One region of the Ruegeria sp. CDSA033 genome, then DNA from elsewhere that is predicted to be linked to it. Evidence: riboswitches for the same ligand, from Rfam matches in the RefSeq annotation. Region 1 holds a riboswitch; the other holds the start of a gene.
What was found. Region 1 has a riboswitch for thiamine pyrophosphate ahead of thiB (thiamine ABC transporter substrate binding subunit). Riboswitches for the same ligand answer to the same signal wherever they lie in the genome.
Positions count from the first base shown of each region.

Region 2: it holds a riboswitch for thiamine pyrophosphate, as region 1 does, so the genes downstream of both, thiD (bifunctional hydroxymethylpyrimidine kinase/phosphomethylpyrimidine kinase) here and thiB (thiamine ABC transporter substrate binding subunit) in region 1, are expected to answer to the same signal.

Region 1 is NZ_JBXWQI010000025.1:2,347-12,542, forward strand. Features, by position in the region: gene AC2FLA_RS20250 (GlxA family transcriptional regulator) at 1-539, shown strand, start outside; gene AC2FLA_RS20255 (adenylate/guanylate cyclase domain-containing protein) at 571-2,439, opposite strand; gene AC2FLA_RS20260 (thiamine ABC transporter ATP-binding protein) at 2,506-3,198, opposite strand; gene AC2FLA_RS20265 (thiamine/thiamine pyrophosphate ABC transporter permease ThiP) at 3,185-4,732, opposite strand; gene thiB (thiamine ABC transporter substrate binding subunit) at 4,708-5,688, opposite strand; TPP riboswitch at 5,722-5,827, opposite strand; gene AC2FLA_RS20275 (ArsB/NhaD family transporter) at 5,965-7,329, opposite strand; gene AC2FLA_RS20280 (CBS domain-containing protein) at 7,354-7,842, opposite strand; gene AC2FLA_RS20285 (enoyl-CoA hydratase) at 8,163-8,927, opposite strand; gene AC2FLA_RS20290 (HalD/BesD family halogenase) at 9,404-10,189, shown strand.
Region 2 is NZ_JBXWQI010000003.1:263,482-273,677, forward strand. Features, by position in the region: gene AC2FLA_RS06380 (phosphate ABC transporter substrate-binding/OmpA family protein) at 1-778, shown strand, start outside; gene radC (RadC family protein) at 782-1,537, opposite strand; gene AC2FLA_RS06390 (ABC transporter permease) at 1,573-2,307, opposite strand; gene AC2FLA_RS06395 (ABC transporter ATP-binding protein) at 2,304-3,032, opposite strand; gene tenA (thiaminase II) at 3,029-3,703, opposite strand; gene AC2FLA_RS06405 (ABC transporter substrate-binding protein) at 3,700-4,635, opposite strand; gene AC2FLA_RS06410 (HesA/MoeB/ThiF family protein) at 4,656-5,618, opposite strand; gene AC2FLA_RS06415 (thiamine phosphate synthase) at 5,615-6,211, opposite strand; gene AC2FLA_RS06420 (thiazole synthase) at 6,208-6,972, opposite strand; gene thiS (sulfur carrier protein ThiS) at 6,976-7,170, opposite strand; gene AC2FLA_RS06430 (FAD-dependent oxidoreductase) at 7,154-8,131, opposite strand; gene thiD (bifunctional hydroxymethylpyrimidine kinase/phosphomethylpyrimidine kinase) at 8,128-8,931, opposite strand; TPP riboswitch at 8,977-9,082, opposite strand; gene dnaJ (molecular chaperone DnaJ) at 9,212-10,196, opposite strand, start outside.

The DNA.
Region 1 (10,196 bases):
AGATTGGGGATTACCCCATGCTTTCTGAAAGTCTTGTTGCCCGAAATGGAACAGTGCTGACTTGCGCCGGACACTGTCATACCGCCGAGGCGATCATCGGCATTCTAGCTGAGGTTCTTGAGCCTCAGGACAGGGCTGAACTGGCCTGTCAATTGATGCTGAACGACGTTCGGGGCCACGCGCAAGAACAACCCAAAGGCCTGAGCGCGAACCCGAATTTCCTGGAAAAGCGGCTGCAAAACGCGATCCGCATCATGGAGGAAAATACCGAGCACCCGTTGCCAACGGCCAGTCTTGCCCGCCGTGTGGGCGTATCTACCCGGCAGTTAGAGCGTCAGTTCATGCTGCACCTGAGCACATCGCCCGGAAAATTTTATAGAAAGATCAGGTTAAAAAAAGCGTTTACCCTGGTTTCGAACTCGCAAATGCCGATTATTGACATCGCCATTGCCTGCGGTTTTGCGTCAACCTCTACGCTTGCCCAGACATTCAAGGCCGAATACGGCAAAACCCCAAAGCAATTGCGGCGCACGGAGTGACCTTTATATGGGCACTGAAATTTCTGGCAGGTTATGCCGCGGGGCCAAGGGTCTTATCTGCATCGCAAAGGCGGTAGACATTCACTTTCCTTGAACGTCCTTTGACCGTGAATTCGCCGCAGTCGATCAGATGAAAAGCCGGGCTGATCAGTCGGGCTGTGGCATCGCTGATCAAAATCGTGGTTTGCTCGTCACTTGGCAGCTCGCCTACCAGGGTCTCGATCCGGGCACAGGTGTTCACTGTGTCGCCGATCACCGTGTAATTCATCCTGTCGACGGCCCCGATATTGCCGACAATCAGCGGCCCGGTGTGCACCGCGATTTTGACGCCGTACGCGACGCCAGCCTCAGCCAGAGATCGCTTGATTGCCATTGCAGCCCGGCAGGCGCGCTCGGCATGATCCGTCTGGTCCTGGGGCGCACCCCAGAACGCCATCGCCGCGTCGCCGATGTATTTGTCGAGCGTTCCGCCCTCGGATTCTATACAGCGGTTCAGGATCTCGAAATGCCGGTTCAACATTGCTGCCGTGGCTTGTGGTGTCATGGCCTCGGATGCGGGTGTGAACCCCACGATGTCGGCGAACATGACGGTCAGTTCGACTTCGCGCGGCAACACAAGGTTAGGGTCTCCGGTCTTTAGCATTTGCCGTACAAGGGTTCGGGGCAAATAAGTTTGAAACCAGCGCAGCCCGTCGAGCATCTTGTTGAAGGCCACAGCCTGAAGGTTCAGTTCTGAGACCCGAGAGGGGGGCAGGTGGTCGATCTGGTTCAGATTCAGCTCGCTGATTTTGATGGCTTCTTCGGTCGACCTGTGAATGGGTGCCGCCAATCGTCTGGCCAACACAAGCGCCGCAATGACCGAAGCGATCAGTAAACCAAGACTGACCAAGGCGGCATCACTCAGCCGGGACCATTGGTTGCTCCAATCGCTCAGTGGAGAATACTGCCCGATCACCCACGGCTCAGATCCGAAGCCGCTGACGATGCTTGTCAATACCAGGTGTTCTCCGTCCAGCGCCTCGACCACATATCCGACAAATGTTCCATCGTTGCCCTGAAACTCGGGTGGCTGCATCAGCATTTGTGAGATGACCGCGTCATCAAGTGCTGCGACCGAATGCAAGGGGGCGTTTGAGCTTAACGTGTTTGCAGACAGGTTCAGCAATTTGGGATGGGCCAGAACGCGGTTGTCACCGTACAGAACAAAACCGGTTGCCCCGTATTTCCCGCTTAACTCGTCGACCAGGCCCGAGAAATGGTGAACGGTAGAAGAAACGAGCACGGCCCCGAGGAAAATACCGTCTTTATAGGCAGGTACAGTCGCTGAGATATGTGTCCGGCCCTGGTCAAAGAAGGGTTCGTTCCAGAACAAACCATCATAGCCTTTAACATCTTTAAGATACTGAAGCGTGCCTGCAGCCGGAGGCTCGTATGACGTTATTAAACGTGGCCCCTCAACATCGGTGACATGTGTTGAAATGAACAGACTGCCGTCAGGATACACGATGGCAAGATCTGTCAGATACGGGACCGAAGCCACCACGCCTTTGAAGTAGGCTTTCAGAAAATCGGTGTCGTTCAGATCGACTTCACCCGTGCTTGCGTCTTCTTGTAGGGATTGTGCCAGTTCCTCGATCGGTGTCGTCAGGCTGAAGATATCGTCTTCGATGGATTCGACGATCATCGCGGCAGACGTATTCAACAGTTCCGTCGTGTTCTGAAAATTGGCATAAGTCGAAACCAACAGAACTGCACCGGCCGATATTGCCACCAGCCCGCCAATGGTCAGCGCCAGCAGAGTGGAAATTCGGATTTTCAACCTTGTCTGGCGGTTGCTTTGCGCCTGGGCGCTTTTGTCGATCACGCCAGTGTGCTGCGTATGCTTGTCTTCGTTGACCATCTTTGAACGATATTTAGCTTGGCGACCCGTTACAACGCCTCGTTGACGTCTGAGGCGGGATCACCGCTAGCCAAGATAGGCACGCAGGCTTGGCGGCGGGTTGTCAAAGAGTTCCGCTGTCTGAACGGGGGCATGCACCGTTTCGTCTGCAACAAGTACGGTTTGGTCGGCAATACGGCGTGCATCCTGCGGATCGTGGCTGACCATCAACAGGGTCGTTTGGGTTTCGGCCACCAGATCGGCCACCAAATCCAGCATTTCGGCTTTCAAGGCTGGTCCAAGGGCGGCAAACGGTTCGTCCAAAAGCAACAATTCGCGCCGCTGCACAAGTACGCGGGCCAGGGCAACCCGGCTTTGCTGTCCTCCGGACAGTTCCGAGGGTTTGCGCGCGCCCATACCATGCAAAGAAACCCGGCCCAGAGCGGACTGAACTTGAGTATCCTCGTCTTCGGACAACCGACCGTTTGGGCGCAGGCCCAGGGCGATGTTTTGTTCAGCCGTCAGATGCGGAAACAGGTTTCCGTCTTGAAACAGCATCGCCATAGGGCGCTTGCCGGGATGCAAATTGGAAATCTGTTGTCCACTCCAAAAAATCTGACCCTTTTTCAGATCCCGAAATCCAGCGATGGTCTCCAGCAATGTGGACTTGCCCGCCCCGGACGGGCCGACAATGGCAATGCTGTTGCCAACCTCGATCTGGATATCGGCGTTTAGGGTGAAATTCCCGTTTTCAATCACGCAGTCGTCAAGCTTCAGCATGCCAGCGCCCTCCTCGGTCCAATAGCCAGAATGCGCCCATGGACAGCAGCAACAGCAGTAGTGCCCCGCCGGCAGCAGCCTGCATCTGATAGGCACCCATCAAGCGGTAGATTTGCAACGGCAGGGTCGCGATCTGCGGATCGGCGAACAGTGCGATCACACCCAGATCACCCATTGACAGAGCCGCCCCAAGACCAGCGGCGAACCCGATCTGCGGACGCATGCGCGGTAGCAAGATGCGCGTGAAAAACGTCCACTTTGTCATATCCAATGAAAGCGCGAGACGTCCGTGCCTGGCGGTTATGTCGCGCGCCGCGGGGACCAAAATGCGTAAAGCAAAGGGCAGGGCCATTGCAGCATTCACCAAAGCAGTGACAGGCAGAGCCAATGTCGTCGGGTTTGCCAAAGGCCGGATTAAGATGAACAGGCCCGTACCGATCACCAGTGGTGATGCGGCCAAACCCAAAATGCCACTGAGTTCCACAAGCCCGTACCGGCCGCTCGCGACAGCGGTGGCCATAGGCAAAGCAAGCAAAAGCAGGACTGCGGTGCTTGCAGCGGCAACAAGGACCGAGATCAGCGCGGCCCGAAAAACGATTGCAGGCATGTCAAACAACCCGGCAGCTCCCGAAATTACGACCGATGCTAAAGGAAGCAGCAAAAAGACGGCCGCTGCGACGATCCAGAATACATCTATCATCGGCGCACCCCCGTCCCAGCGGCGCAAGGCGCGATCAAGGCCTGTTCCAAAACCGTCCCCGCGCGAAAACTTCAGCGCCACTAAAGCGGTCGCAGCTGTCAGGGCAAGTTGCAGGGCGGATAACAGCGCGGCGCGGCCCAGGTCGAAATCGTAGGTAAAAGCCTGATAGATTGCCAATTCGATCGTTGTAGCCCGTGGCCCTCCGCCCAAGGTGAGGGCAACGGCGAAGCTGGTCAGGCAGATGGCGAAGATTACTGCAAGAACCCCGGGCAGGGTCCGTTTGAGCATGGGCATCTCGATCAGTCGAAACATGGCCATGCCATTGCAGCCCAGTTGTGCGGCCAGGCGAAACCGTTCGGCAGGAATTTCCTGCCAGGCTTGCAACACAAGGCGCGTGGCCAGGGGCAGGTTGAAAAACACATGCGCCAGTACGACCCCATGCAAGCCGTAAATGCGTATGGGCGGCAGGCCGAAAATGCCAAGGATGTCCGAGATCCATCCCGACCGGCCAAAGACTTGCAGCAGACCCAGAATGGCAACGATGACCGGCAGGATGAAGGGCGCGCCCAAAAGCGCAATTAAAGCCCGTCGGCCGGGGAACCTCCGACGTGCCAAAGCCCGCGCAATCGGCACGGCCAACACCACGCTGAACAATGCGGACAGCGTGGCTTGGGTCAGCGTGAACCGCAGCGCAGCCCAGTCGGCGGGACTGAATCCGCCGCTGGTTTCAGCACGCAGCGCAACCGCCGCAAGGGTGCCCAGGATCAGCGCGGCGACCAGAGCCGCCGCACCGATACCGGGCCATGGGCTTACTGGCTGAGCGCGTTCTGCCATTCTGCCAGGGCCTGATCCCGCACGGCGGCGGCTTCATCGGGAGAGAACAGAAGCGACTTTGCCGGCACTGTCAGGGTGTCGAACCCTTTCGGTAACCCTTCTGCCGGGGTTACGGCCGGGTACATCCAGTTGGTTGTTGGAATGATCTGCTGGAACGCGTCTGAGACCATGAACTGCAAAAACTGATCCGCCAGATCGGCCTGATCTGTTGCGGCCAGTTTTGCAGCGACTTCAACCTGCAAGTAATTGCCTTCGTCGAAAGCTGACGCGGCTTTGCTGCCGTCATCCTCGGCGATCAGGTGATAGGCCGGAGATGTGGTGTAACTGAGAACCATGTCCGACTCGCCCTCAAGGAACAGGCCGTATGCCTCGGACCAACCTTTGGTGACCGTCACGATGTTGTCGGAAAGATCGGCCCAAATCTCTGGTGCTTCGTCACCATAAGCTGCTTTGACCCACATCAGCAGACCCAGACCGGGCGTGGACGAGCGAGGGTCCTGGATGATGATCTTGGTGTCGCTGTCCGCCAGCTCCCGGAAGTTCGCTGGCGCTGTCGCATCCGCTTTGTGAACAAAGGCGAAGTAGCCCCAGTCATACGGGGTGAACGTGTCATCGGACCACTCGATCGGCAGTGCGAAGTCGGCTGAGACGGAATTGGGCGCAAACAGGCCGGTTTCCCGGGCCGATGCAATTAGATTGGTGTCCAATCCAAGAACGACGTCCGCGTCAGAGTTTTCACCCTCAAGCCGGACACGCGACAAAAGCGCGGCACCATCTTCAACGCCAACAAGGTTCAGTTTGCAGTCGCAGACCGCTTCAAAAGCTTCTTTGACCTGCGGGCCGGGGCCCCAGTCAGATACAAAGCTGTCATAGGTGTAAACGGTAAGCTGAGGCTTGTCGGCGGCGATAGCCGAAGTTGCACTCAGAAGTCCCGCAGCAATTAGCAGATGTTTCATGTCATCCTCCATTGCGGCGAGAGGGCAAGGATGGATGAAACCGAAACCCTTCCCTCCGCCGGTTCTAGCCGGTTCAGGTTCTACGGGTTCGCTTGTTAAGCATCTCAGCGCGGCGGGCCGTGCTCCCCGAGGTGAGGCCGTCACTAAGGAGGATTGGCTAGAAAGACAACCAAATTCGGTGCCTCAGCGCGGTGCGTGTCGCATGCGGGCAAGTAAACCTGTCCGGAGTCGGACGCCCTTTGAACCTGTAATACGTTTGGTTCAAAGGGCCACAGGTCAGAAGTAACGCAGCCAAATATAGACGTTCGCGATCATCAGGGTCAGGATCATGATCGGGAATGCAATTTTGGCGAAGGCGATGAAGCCGATGGGCTGCTTGGCCTTTTCCGCAAAAGCAGCCACCGTAAGGTTGGCGCTTGCCCCCAACAGTGTACCGTTGCCGCCCAGACAGGCGCCAAGCGCCAGCGACCACCACAAGGGTTCAATCGCGTCTTCGCCGCCAAATGTATCCGCGGTGGATTCGATCAGAGGGATCATCGTTGCCACAAACGGGATGTTGTCCAGAATGGCCGACAGGATGCCAGAGGCCCAGAAGATGAAGAACGCGGTCCACATCATGTCGCCTTGGGTCAGCTCCAGCACTTTCTCACCGAAGAATGCCAGCAGTCCAACATGTTCGACACCGGCAACGATGACGAACAGCCCACCGAAGAAAAAGATCGTGACCCATTCGACTTCGCCAAAGATGTGGTGAACCGACTCGGACTGCTCTTCGCCGCTTTGATGTCCGTAAGCCAACAGCATCAACAGGCCTGCACCGGCCAACGCTGACGTACCCGGCTGAATGCCGTAGCTGTGCCCCAGCGTGAACCCCAGCAAAACCAGAGCCAAAACGGCCAGAGACTTGATCATCAAGACAACATCAGTGACCGCTTCGGATTCGTTGAACCCCATAATCCGATCGCTGGCCGATTTCGGAATGCGGGCCAGTTCCTTGCGGTTCATAAGGTAAATAATGCCGGTCAGGACAACCAGACATATGGCCGAGATAGGCGCCAGGTTCACCACGAAATCGTTGAAGCTCAGCCCTGCGGCCGAGCCAATGATGATGTTGGGCGGGTCACCGATCAGCGTCGCTGTTCCCCCCACGTTCGAGGCCAGGATCTCGGCGACAAAGAACGGGAACACACGCGTTTCTAGGGCTTCAGTGATCAGCAGCGTAATCGGGGCGATCAGCAAAACGGTCGTTACGTTGTCCAGCAGGGCCGAAAACACCGCCGTAATCAGCGTCAGCATGATCAGGATGCCGGTTGGATTGGCTTTCACCGCTTTTGCGGCCTTGATCGCTACGTATTGGAACAATCCGCATTTGCTGGTGATCCCCACGATGACCATCATGCCGATAAGTAGTGCCAGAGTGTTGGCGTCCACACCCGCCACGGCCTGTTCCTGATTGATGATGCCAAACAGGACCATCAGGGACGCGCCCAGCATCGTCAAAATGGCGCGGTTGACCTTTTCTGTGATCAGGACCGCATACACCAAAATCAGAATTCCGGTCGCGATCCAAAGCGGATCAATGCCCAATAGTTGTGGAACAGAGAGAGCGGCCTCTCCGTGTGACGTCGAATGCGTAGTCAAAGTTTTAGTCCGGTTTGTATAGGGTTAGCTGAGTGCGCGATCCAAAAGCGAGTTGGCGCTTACGGTGCCAACGAAACGGTTGGTTTCGGGCTCAACAAGAATCACGTGCCGTTTGTATTTGTAGATCAGGAAGATACCTTCCATCACTGGCGTGTCGGGTGCAGCAACGGGGATGTTCGAGGGCCTCGACATGTTGTCGCGAACCTTTTCGGTCTTCAGCCGCTCCATCTGTTGTTCGAAATCATCCCGCGTCAGGTTCATGAAGCTGAGCGAGTCGATCGCGACGCGCGACGCATCATCATTCAGACCGATTGTCGCCGCTTTCGGCAGGATCAGTTTCAGCAGCGTTGGGGCAGTAAAGACGCCAACATAAGTTCCGTCTTCAGCCACGACAGGCAGAAATCGTGCCCGGCTGCCCCTGATGATGTTGAAGGCCGTGGCGATGCTTTCATCCGGCAGAATGGTCTTTTGTACCTCAGACGGTACCATCACGTCATAGCAGGTTAGGCCCATGCTTTTCCTCTGACTTCACGCGGCTATCGGGTGAAACGCCATCCAACAGCCACAGGGCACGCCCTATTTCGGCTTGTTAAAGCGTGTCAGGGCGAATCAAAATTTGTTGATGCGCACTGATTCCATTGCCGGGCGGAATTGACCAGCCCGGTAATGAAATTAAGTCGATATCCTTCCGTTATTCGCCATGTAGGCCAATAACGGAAGGTTGGTTTCAGCTTGGGCTTGCGTCAGTGGCGTTTTGTGCCTCAGTTTCCGTTTCCGAAATAGTCGGGGCTGCCTTCGAGGCGAGGAAAGCCGTAGTCCCTCAAAGGCGCGGGTCAGCTGTAATTCGGTGCGCGTTTTTGCAGTTTGGCCGCAACGCTTTCGGCGAAATCCGGGGATTGTAGCTGCGCGGCAAAAATCTTGATTTCCGCGGCCATGTGTCCGGCCACTTTGTCACGCTGATTGCGGATCAGGGCCTTTGACTGTTTGAGCGCTACCGGGGATGAGGCTGCAATGGCTTTTGCGATCTCCTGGACTTTGCTCATCAACTCCCCGTCGGCAAAGACGCGCCCGACCAACCCATGGTTCAGGGCTTCGGATGCCGTCAGAACCCGCCCGGCCAGCAAGACGTCATTGGCGACAGCCATACCGAGGGACGCAGGCAGCAACATCGAAGAACCGGCCTCGGGAACCAGACCCAGTTGGACAAATGGAGCGCTGAATGTAGCGCTGTTCGCGGAATAGACCAGATCGCAGTGCAGCAGCATGGTCAGACCAACACCAATTGCAGATCCGTTGACTGCGGCGATCAGGGGTTTCGGACAATCCCGGATCGCATTCAGGAACCGAATAATCGGATTTTCAGCGTCACCCGCCGGAAGGCCCCCTGTCATAAAGTCCTGCAGATCATTTCCGGCTGTGAACATATCGCCTTCACCAGTGATGACCAGCGCCCGGGCTTGATCGGTTTGACCGTATTCTTCGATGGCTTCAGCTATCGCGGTATACATGGCAAAAGTGATCGCGTTTTTCTTGTCTGTGCGAGAAATCGTGACTGTGGTGACGCGATCCTGAGTGCTGACGATGATATGTTCGCTCATGGCGTTATTCCTTGGATGTCCGGCGGAATTTGTGCCGCGTCGGCTGTGGGTTTCCTGCATGTGGGCAAGTTCGTATGCGGGCAAATAGCCTGCGTCAACAAGTCAGGGCGGTTACCTCACGTCGCCGGGCGAGTGTGCCAGATTGATCCCCACTGCTGAATTCAGTGGTGCCTTAACTTTGCAGCGCCGTTACGAATTTTTTTTACATCTGGTGGAGATCTACGTCTTTTTGCGTAAGCTATCCGGTAACCCTGCCGCAAAGGGATCGGCGACATGCTCATCCTGATGAGGGTCTTCGACTTATAATCCATCGCCGCCATTTCTACTGAACAAGCGCCCCCAGGAACAGGCGCTTTCCGCCGGGCAATCCGTTTCCGGTCAGAGCTTTTGAAATTCTTATTCTCCCCAAAAAGGCTATCCATTGATAAAACCATGTTTCAAGCCCTGCTCAGGATAACAGGAAGGGAGGGTCGAAGATGCGTGATGTCTTAAACTTGGATTTGTATCCACTGGACCAGCCAGGCAGCATGGCCTGGCACAGCCTGATCGAACGCTGCAAAGCCGATCTTTCTGAGAATGGACTATTCAACTTGCCTGGCTTTGTTCGCGACAGCGCACTGGAATCGGCGGTGTCTGAGCTGCAACCGGTTTTTGCCGAAGAGGCTTTTGTCCATGCACGACGGCACAACATCTATTTCAGGAAGTCTATCGAGGGCCTCGGCAGCGGCCATCCGGCCCTGACCCAATTTGAGACGTCTAACAGGACGATTTGTGCGGATCAGATGGGGCAAGCCTTTGTGATCCGCCTGTACGAATGGCCGCCATTTGCGCAGTTTCTGGCTGCGGTCATGGAAAAGCCAAAGCTTTTTGTGATGGATGATCCGCTGGCCCGCGTGAACGTCATGGCTTACTCAGCCGGGCAGGCCCTGAACTGGCATTTCGACAGGTCCGAATTCACCACAACGCTGCTGTTGCAAGCGCCATCTGCGGGAGGTGAATTCGAGTACGAAAAGGACCTGCGTAGTGATGACAACCCGAATTACGATAGGGTGGCAGAATTGCTGCAAGGCCGGCGCAAGCCCACGCTCATGAAACTGCAGCCGGGGATTTTGAACATCTTCAAAGGCAAAAACACGGCGCACCGCGTTTCGCCTGTTCAAGGCGACCGCGACCGCATGATCGCCGTGTTTTCCTTTTATGATCGGCCAAACGTTCAGTTCACAAACGAAGAACGCATCGGGTTTTACGGGCGCGCGTCGTGAGCCGGGA
Region 2 (10,196 bases), on a different contig from region 1:
CGAGGGAATCGTCCGTCACACCCGTAGCAGCGATCTGGTTCGCGCTGTTGCTGATGACCCTTTTGCCATCGGTATCGCCAGCCATGCCGAGGTCGGGCCTGCCCGGGGCCTGCCTTTGACCGGCGGTTGCGGTCACGCGCTGACCGCCACGCGGCAATCCATCAAGACCGAAGACTATCCGCTGACATCGCCGATGTTCCTGTATCTGCCGGAAATCCGCCTGCCCCGCATCGCACGGCAATTCCTGGCCTATTCGCAAAGCGCCGAGGCACAGATGGCGATCCGCGATGCCGGATTTGTGGATCAAGAACCCGAAACCATGCGGATCGGGTTGCAAGGGGATCGTCTGGCCAACGCAGTGGTTTCAGGTGGTGCCGAGGTCGGGTTGGAAGAGTTGCAGCGCATGATCGACACGCTGCGCCCGCAATCGCGCCTGTCGCTGTCGTTCCGGTTCGAGGCAGGTTCCTCAAGACCCGATGCGCAGTCACGCTCAAACATCCGGCAATTGGCCCATGCCCTTGAAACCGGAGCCATCGACGCGCGCAAACTGACCTTTGTCGGTTTCAGTGATGGTGACGGCGCGGCCTCATCCAATGCCAGAATCGCATTGCTGCGGGCAAAAACCGTGCGCAACGCGGTGCTATCGGCGGTAGAAACAGCCATTCCGGATAGCGTCGAGATCGCCGTGGACGCATTTGGCGAGGCGATGCCTATGGCCTGTGACGACACGGACTGGGGTCGCAAAGTCAATCGTAGGGTCGAGGTCTGGGTTCAGTAACCCTTACAAATAGCCCTCGGACCGAAAGCTCAACTCATTCGATTTGCCAATAATCAGATGGTCATGCAGCGTCAGGCCCAGCGCGACGCAGGCATCCTGAATTCGGTTGGTCATATCGATATCCGATTGCGAAGGTGTCGGATCGCCCGATGGGTGATTGTGTACCAAGATTAGCGCCGAGGCATTCAGCTCCAGCGCGCGTTTGGCTACCTCACGCGGATAGACGGGAACGTGGTCGACAGTGCCTTTGGCCTGTTCTTCATCCGCGATAAGTACGTTCTTGCGGTCAAGGTAGAACACGCGAAACTGCTCAGTCTCCCGATGCGCCATCGTCGTATGGCAATAATCCAGCAGCGCGTCCCAGCCTGATACGACGTGCCGTTGCATGACCCGCGCGCGGGTCATCCGATGGGCACACGCTTCAAGGATTTTCAGGTCGGTGATCACCGTATCGCCTACGCCTTTGATTTGCCGCAGCCGTTCTTCGGGTGCGGTCAGCACGCGGTTAAAGTCGCCAAACGTATCCATCAGCGCACAGGCCAGGGGTTTGACATCCTGCCGGGGGATTGAGCGGAACAGGGCAAGTTCCAACAATTCGTAATCCGGCATTGCCGCCGACCCACCAGACATGAACCGTTCGCGCAATCGTTTGCGGTGATCTTTGATATACGACGGCAAGCGACCAGACGGCAGCGGTTGCACCGGGGCTTCGTCGGTTTCAAACAGCATCGGGGCTTCGGCAAAGGCGTCCTGAGTCATGGGACCACCGTGCCGCAGAATCGGTTTCTGAATGGTTAACGCATCTCACCCGCAATGCCTGCAGTTGCCCGTCGGACAACCATGTGCAACAGGATCGAAAACACCCCCAGAGTCAGCATCGCCGCAAACATCAAATCGGTTTTGGCCCGCCCATTGGCTAGCAGCATTAGGTACCCCAATCCTTGCGACGACCCGACCCATTCGCCGATCACCGCTCCGATCGGGGCATAGACGGCCGCCAGCCGCATGCCCGAAGCCAATGAGGGCAAAGCTGCGGGGATACGAATGTGCCACAACACGGCGCGCCGGCTGGCCTGCATGGTCCGCGCCAGATCAAGATATCCGGGCGGCGTGCGCATCAACCCGTCGAAAAAGGAAGAGGTGATCGGGAAATAGATGATCAGCACTGCCATCGCGACCTTGGACCACAGTCCATAGCCCAGCCAAAGCGTCAGCAACGGCGCCAGCGCGAAGACCGGCAACGCCTGCGTGAACACCAGCATCGGCTGCACCAGCACCCGCGCGGCGCGGGAATTGGCCAATTGCAATGCTGTCAAAACGCCAAGAACCGTTCCACAAGCCAAGCCGATAACGACCTCGACCGCCGTAACCCATGTGTGTTCCGCGATAACCCAGCCGTTCTGCCACCAGGTCTCGGCCACCAAAGCCGGGCCGGGAAGAATGAATTTCGGCAGGCCGGTCAAGGAAACGATCCCCTGCCAGATCGCCAATGCAAATACTGTCGCCGCAAGGGCTGATAAAAGCTTCATGCCGCTTCGTCACGTAGCAGACGCAGCAATGCGCCCTGCGCCTCAAGCGTCTCCAGATCATCGACGCTGCGTGGGGCCGGTGCATGCGGGGGTTGGCAGGACGTTATACCATTCTGCGTCATGACCACGATGGATTGACCCAACCGTGCAGCCTCGCCCGGATCATGGGTGACCAGCAGAACGGTTCGGCCCTGTAACGCTTCGGCCGCAAGATCCTGCATATCGGCGCGGGTGCGGGCGTCGATGGCCGAAAACGGCTCATCCAACAAAACGATGGGCCGATCCTCCATCAACGTGCGAGCCAAGGCCACGCGTTGACGTTGCCCACCAGAGAGTTCGCCAGGCTTCTTGGCCATATGATCCTGCAGGCGCATCCGTTCGATCAGCTGATCACGGCGGCGCAAATCTGGCTTTTCTCCGCGCAACCGCGCGCCCAGCAGGACGTTCTGCGCCACAGTCGCCCAAGGCAACAACAGATCGTCCTGCGCCATGTAGGCTACCCGCTCCCGCACAGATTGCCCGTCACTGGCGGTAATCTGACCGGTGAACTCTGCGCCAGTGTCCAAGCCAGCAATCAGGCGCAGAATGGTGGTTTTGCCGACCCCCGATCCACCCAGCAGACACGTCCACCGCCCTGCTGCAAGCGTCAGGGTCAACGGCGCGAACAATAACGCGTCGCCAATCGCAGCCGAACCACGGACGGTCAGATCGGGGGCCGGGGTCATGGGGTCAGGCCCATTTGCCAGAAATTAACCTCTAACTCGGTCGCGGTACGGAAGGTGTGGCACAGACGAGTCCAACGCGGGGATGCTTCGAAATTCTCACCAATACGCCTCGTTAGAGCCATATCTAACAATTCCCCAACCGCCACGCAGGCATCTTGGTAGTCATCGCTGGCATAGGTGGCGATCCAATCGCGATAGGTGTCAGACGTCGCCTCGGTCGCCAGTCTTGTGCCAATCTCACCGTACCCCATCACACAAGGCGCTAGCGCCGCCAGCAGGTTCAGCAAATCGCCGCTGTACCCCGCCTCAAGCACGAACCGCGTATAGGCGAGGTTCTCGGCACGTTCCGGCGTGGCAAACAGCTGGTCCTGGGGGATGCCTTCGGCCTCGCAGATCCCGATATGCAGCTTCATCTCTTCGCTGATCAGCCCATTCACGGTGCGCGAGGCTGCCAACATTTCCGCATGTGTTTCCGATTTCACGACTGCCAGCGCCCAGGCGCGCGAGAAATGAATCAGGAACACATAATCTTGCCGCAAATAATGCAGAAACGCCGCACGCGGCAGCGAGCCGTCCTTCATCCCTTCGACAAAAGCGTGGCAGGTGTAATCCTGCCACGGCCCCTGCGCCGCCTCACGCATCAGCGCGAATGCTTTGCCATAGTCGCTCATTGCACGGTCACATCTACTGAGATGTCGCTGACCGGATTGATGCTATCGATCATACCGCTGTCTTTGAGGAAGGCCTCGAAACGGGCATAGCGACCTGCATCAAAACCCGCCGGGCGCAGCGCGAAACGGGGCAGTGTATCCACCCAAGCGCGCGCGTTCAGTTCATCCTGCAGTTCGGGTGAGGTGGCGGCGAAGATTTCCCAGCTTTTTTCCGGGTTGTTGACGATGAACTGGGTCGCTTTTTCGGTCGCAGCCAGGAAGCGGGCGACCTTGTCTGCATCCATCGTGTCGGGGTTGGCGACATAGATCAACTCATCATAAGACGGCACGCCTTCTTCCTCGATGTAGAAACAGCGGCCCGCGACGCCTTCGATATCCATCTGGTTCAGTTCAAAGTTCCGGAAGGCCCCGATCACCGCATCCACCTGCCCCGTCATCAGCGAGGGCGACAGCGAGAAGTTGACGTTGACCATCTCAATATCGTCCAGCGCGACATCATGGGCGTTCAGCATGGCGCCCAGCACCGCCTCTTCCACACCCGCGACCGAGAAGCCGATTTTTTTGCCCTTGAGGTCGGCGAGCGTTTTGATCGGACCGTCCTGTAGCACCAGCAGGCAGTTCAAGGGCGTCGCGACCAAGGTGCCGACGCGCTTCAGCGGCAGGCCTTCATGGATTTGCAGGTGAAGTTGCGGCTGGTAGGACACCGCCAGATCAGCTTGCCCGGCGGCAACCAGACGCGGAGGGGCCGATGGATCCGCGGGTGGCACAATCTCAATCTCCAGCCCCTCGTCGGCAAAGTATCCGTTCTCTTGCGCCACGATGATGGGCCCGTGGTCGGGGTTAACGAACCAGTCCAGCAGAACGGTCATCTTGTCTTCGGCCCAGGCCGGCGCGGCGGCCAGCAGGGCAATTGCTGTCATCAGCTTTTTCATATCTCGCGTATCCTTTTCGTTCACGAGGTTGAGGCCGCGACGAGAACGATCTCGCCCGGCCAATCCGGTTGCAATTTTTCGGCAGCACGCCACGCACGCAGGCCGGCGGAACAACAAAGTGCCAGCCTTTTGCTTTTGTTAGGCTCTCGTTTTACCAATTCAGAAGACCCGCGGAGCGCGTTAGGATGAATGGGTTCAGGGACCTCATCCGGGCTGCGCAACTCGATGATCAGATCATCCGTGGTCAGTTGGCAGGCCGACACAAACGGGAAGTGATGGTTGGGCTCAGGCGCATCGTCAAAGCGGAACGTGCTGCTTCGCATCGTCTGGGCATCGAACTGTACCATCTGCCCCAAGGGCGAAGGGTCCAGCCCGAGAATAACGCTCAGCGCCATTTGCGCCTTCATTGCGCCAATCATTCCGACGACGGGACCCAACACACCGGCGGTGGCACAGCTTGCACCACTGCCCGGCGCGTCGGGAAAAACCGCGCGCAAAGATGGAGCGCCGCCGCAGAAACCGCCAACATAGCCGGACAACCCCAGGACCGAGGCGCTTATCAGCGGTTTGCCCAGCGCGCGACACGTATCCGACAACGTATAGCTTGCAGCATAACTGTCTGCGCAATCGAGAATGACGTCGGCTTGTGAGACAAAGCGTTGCGAATTTAAGCTAGTTAGAGCCTGATTTTTTGTGGAGATCGTAATTTCAGAGTTTAAGGCCTGACACCGCTCAGCCGCGACTTCGGTTTTGGGACGGCCACAGTCCCCCTCGCCAAACAAGGTCTGGCGATGGAGGTTCGACAGGGCGACTTCATCCGGGTCTATGATGGTCAAATGTCCGACCCCAGCACCTGCCAGCAAAGGCAAAACCGGCGCTGCCAGCCCCCCGGCCCCCACCACAAGAACCCGCGCGCCGGATAGGCGGGCCTGTCCACGGGCGCCGACCTCCGGCAGGATCATCTGACGGGCGTAGCGGCTCATGTGGTGACCTCGATCCACGCACGTACGCGGGCTTCTGGGTCTGCATTCAAGGTGATGTCTGTCACGACTGAGACAATGTCCGCCCCGGCCTGCAACACCCCCGGCGCGCGCTCGACACTCATCCCGCCAATACCGACCAAAGGGACTTCCCCCACGCGCGCTTTCCATTCAGTGACACGCGGCAGGCCTTGTTGTTCCCATTTCATCTTTTTCAGGATCGTTGGGTAGACGGGACCAAGCGCGACATAATCGGGGGTCATGGCCAGAACACGCTCAAGCTCGTCATCGTCATGGGTCGAGACACCTAGTTTCAGCCCTGCGCGTCGGATCGCCTTCAGATCTGCGTCATCCAGATCCTCTTGTCCCAAATGAATCCAGTCGCAGCCTGCGTCGATGGCAACCTGCCAATGGTCATTCACCACCAGAACAGCCCCATGCGCACGGCACAGATCCCGCGAAACCACGATCTGTTCACGCACGACCGCATCCGCTTGGTCCTTGATCCGCAACTGCACCAGTTTCACGCCCAAGGGCAGCATCCGGCGCAGCCAGTCGGAATGGTCGAAGATTGGATAAAACCGGTCGAGGTTCATGATAAAAACGCCTTTCCAATAACAGGGGTCGAGGGTTCGGCCATATCGCGCGCTTCGATCGGGTCGGCCTGATAGGCCAATCGCCCGGCCTCGATGGCCAGCTTCATCGCCTTGGCCATTGCGGCGGGATCGCCGGCCCGTGCCACCGCGGTGTTCAGCAGAACGGCATCATACCCAAGCTCCATCGCATGTGCGGCGTGGCTGGGCAGGCCGATACCAGCGTCAATCACCAGTGGTATTTCGGGAAACTCAGCGCGCATTGCGCGCAGGGCGTATTCGTTGTTCAGACCGCGGCCCGAACCAATCGGGGCCCCCCAAGGCATCAGAACTTCACACCCCGCCGCCAAAAGGCGCTCACCCACGATCAGGTCGTCCGTGGTGTACGGAAACACCTCGAACCCGTCTTCGCTCAGAATGCGCGCGGCCTCGACCAATTGGAACACGTCGGGCTGCAGGCTGTCGGTATGCCCGATCAGTTCCAGCTTGATCCATTTGGTGTCAAACACCTCACGTGCCATATGGGCGGTGGTCACAGCCTCTTTCACCGTATGGCAACCTGCTGTGTTGGGCAGGATAAGAACGCTCAGATCGCGGATCATCTGCCAAAAGGTTTGTCCTGCGCCTGCTTCGCGTCGCAAAGATACGGTGGCCACCCCGGCCCCGCTGTCCCGAAATGCCTGTTCCAAGATTGCAGGGCTTGGATATTGCGCGGTGCCCAGCATCAGCGGGTTCGGCAGTGATGTGCCGTAGACGGTCTTCATCGCTCACCCCCCCTGCATCGGGGCGACGACTTCGATCCGATCGCCATCCTTGATTTTACGGGCCTTGCGCAGGCTCGAAGGCACAAAACCCTCGTTCACAGCCGTCGCCACCCGGCCCGAAAACCCGCATTCCTGCAAAAGGCCGGAAAGAGTTTCGGCCTGCACGTCGCGCATCTCGCCGTTAAGTACGATCTTCATCGACCATCTCCGAATGTTTGTTGTCCAACGCTAGGTCAGCCACGCCCTTGGCCAGTGCAGGGGCCAGCAAGTAGCCGTGGCGATAGAGGCCATTGGCGTAGATTGTCGGTCCCAGTCGCCGAATACGCGGCAGGTTGTCGGGGAAAGCGGGACGCAGATCGACGCCGATTTCCAACACTTCAGCCTCGCCAAAGGCGGGGTTCAGGGCGTAGGCTGCGCTCAGCAACTCAAGCATCGAGCGTGCGGTAATTCGGCTGCTATCCTCGGATTCGATCATTGTCGCGCCCAGCATGTAGACGCCGTCGCCGCGTGGAACGATATACAGCGGCACGCGTGGATGAAGCAGGCGTATAGGCCGGGTCAGTGTCACGTCTGGGCACCGTATCACCAGCATCTCACCCTTCACGCCGCGCAAGTCCTGCAGATATTCGCGCGCGTGCAGACCTCGGCAATCAATGGCGTTGTCCAATCCCGTCGGAGCGCGCGCATGATGGAATTCAACACCGTGATCCTGAAGCTGGTGTGACAGATCCAACAAGGCTTGACGCGGGTTCAAATAGGCCTCGGCATCAAAGTAGAGACCCTTTCCGAAACCGTGAAGATAAGGCTCTAATTCGGCGATTTCGCCGGTATCAACTTCGGAAAACCCCTCAGTTCTGCGGGCGAAACGACGCAGATCCGGCAGGTCCCGTGGGTTAGCAACAACCAGTGTGCCGCGCCTGTGGACCTGAGTTCGCTTGGCCCACCAGTCGATTGCCAATTGCCCCAGACGCAGGACAGGTTCCTCCGCGTTTTCATACTCGCACCACGGTGCCAACATTCCGCCCGCCCACCAGGAGCAGCCATGCGGCCCTGGTCCACCGCCGGGATCAAACACCTGAACCTTGGCCCCGCGCGCGACAAGTTCGGACGCGACGGCCAACCCGGCCACACCTGCCCCTATGATCGACCAGACGGTCACGCGGGCCAAACCTGATGGAAGTGATGAACAGGTCCGTGACCTTGCCCGATGTTTAAAGCATCGGCCTGAGCGATGGCGCCCTGCAGATAGTCATGTGCTTGCGCCACGGCTTGGGTTAGCGAAAGGCCCTTAGCCAACCCGGCCGCTATGGATGAGGACAGGGTGCATCCGGTTCCGTGGGTGTTGCGGGTCTGTCGGCGCGGCGCTTGAAACTGAGCAATCACGCCCGAATGTGAGATCAATATGTCATGGCAGATGTCACCCTTGCCGTGACCGCCCTTCATCAGAACCGCACCAGCGCCAAGTGCACACAGATCTTGCCCTTGTGCGATCATCTGTTCGAGGCTGTCCGCAGACTCAGAGCCCAGCAGGCAGGCTGCTTCGGGCAGGTTTGGCGTTAACACGGTCGCGCGCGGCAACAATACGTCGCGCAGGGTTTGCACCGCCTCTTCTGCCAACAACGCATCGCCGGATTTCGCAATCATGACCGGATCCAAAACTACCGGCCCGTCAAATTCGGCGATACTGTCTGCGACACATTGGATGATCTGAGGGGTCGCCAGCATTCCAATCTTGATCGCGCCAACATCCAGGTCGGTCAGAACAGCCTCGATCTGGGCTGCAATGACGTCCACAGGGATGCCATGCACCGCCGTAACTGCGCGAGTATTCTGCGCCGTCACTGCGGTAATCACACTGGCACCGTAGACGCCAAGCGCCGACATGGCCTTGAGGTCTGCCTGAATTCCAGCCCCTCCGCCGCTGTCAGATCCTGCGATTGTTAAGGCAATGGGTGCCATGTCGTTGCTCCAGTTCAAAATGGGCAACGGGCATGGAAAACGTCTAAGCACTATAAGACCGTTCCCTACGCCGGTATTGCCCGGATCAGGTTCGATGGGTTAGCGCATTCACGCCTCTCAGCCCCCAAACAGGGCACCCCAACGGTTGGGGCGACACTCTCAGGGGATGGCGGGGGAATCAAGGGCCAATTTTGGTGCAGATTACGGTCAAACTGGACTTATAAAATGCAAAAGCCGGCCTCAATGGACCGGCTTTTGTTTGATGTTCAGGTGTTCAGGTTCAGCCCTTCATACCGTCCCAAAATGACTTGACGGACGAGAAAAAGCTTTTTGATTCCGGATGGTTATCTTCGCCCAGATCGTCGAACTCACGCAGCAGCTCTTTTTGACGGCTGGTCAGATTGACCGGGGTTTCGACGGCCAGTTCGATGAACATATCGCCAACGCCACCGCCGCGAAGGGCGGGCATGCCTTTGCTGCGCAAGCGCATCTGACGTCCTGACTGGCTGCCAGCCGGAATTTGCACGCGACCCCGGCCACCGTCGATAGTGGGCACTTCGATCGAACCGCCCAGCGCTGCCTTGGCCATGCTGACCGGAACGCGGCAATACAGGTTTACGCTGTCGCGCTCGAACAGCTTGTGGTCCGAAACTTCGACAAAAATATACAGGTCGCCCGGAGGACCACCGCGCATCCCGGCCTCACCTTCGCCCGCAAGACGGATGCGTGTGCCGGTTTCGACACCAGCCGGAATGTTGACCGACAGAGCGCGTTCTTTTTCGACGCGCCCGGCGCCGCCGCATGATTTACAGGGGTTCTTGATAATTTGACCCAAACCCGAACAGGTCGGACACGACCGTTCAACTGTGAAAAAGCCCTGTTGCGCCCGCACTTTTCCCATGCCCGAACAGGTCGGGCAGGTTGTGGGCTCAACCCCGCCTTCCGCACCCGAGCCGTCACAGGCCGAGCAGGCCACGGCAGCAGGCACGTTGATCGTCTTTTGCAGACCAGAGAATGCTTCTTCCAGGCTTACACGCAGGTTGTAACGCAGGTCTGACCCTCGCGCGGCCCGACGACCACCCCCGGTAGCACCGCGCTGACCACCCATAAAATCGCCGAACAGGTCATCGAACACGTCCGAGAAGGCGCTGGAGAAATCGCCCTGCCCGCCAAATCCGCCGCCGGGGCGGCCACCGCCGCCCATACCGTTTTCAAACGCGGCATGACCAAAACGGTCATACGCGGCCTTTTTTTCGGCATCGCGC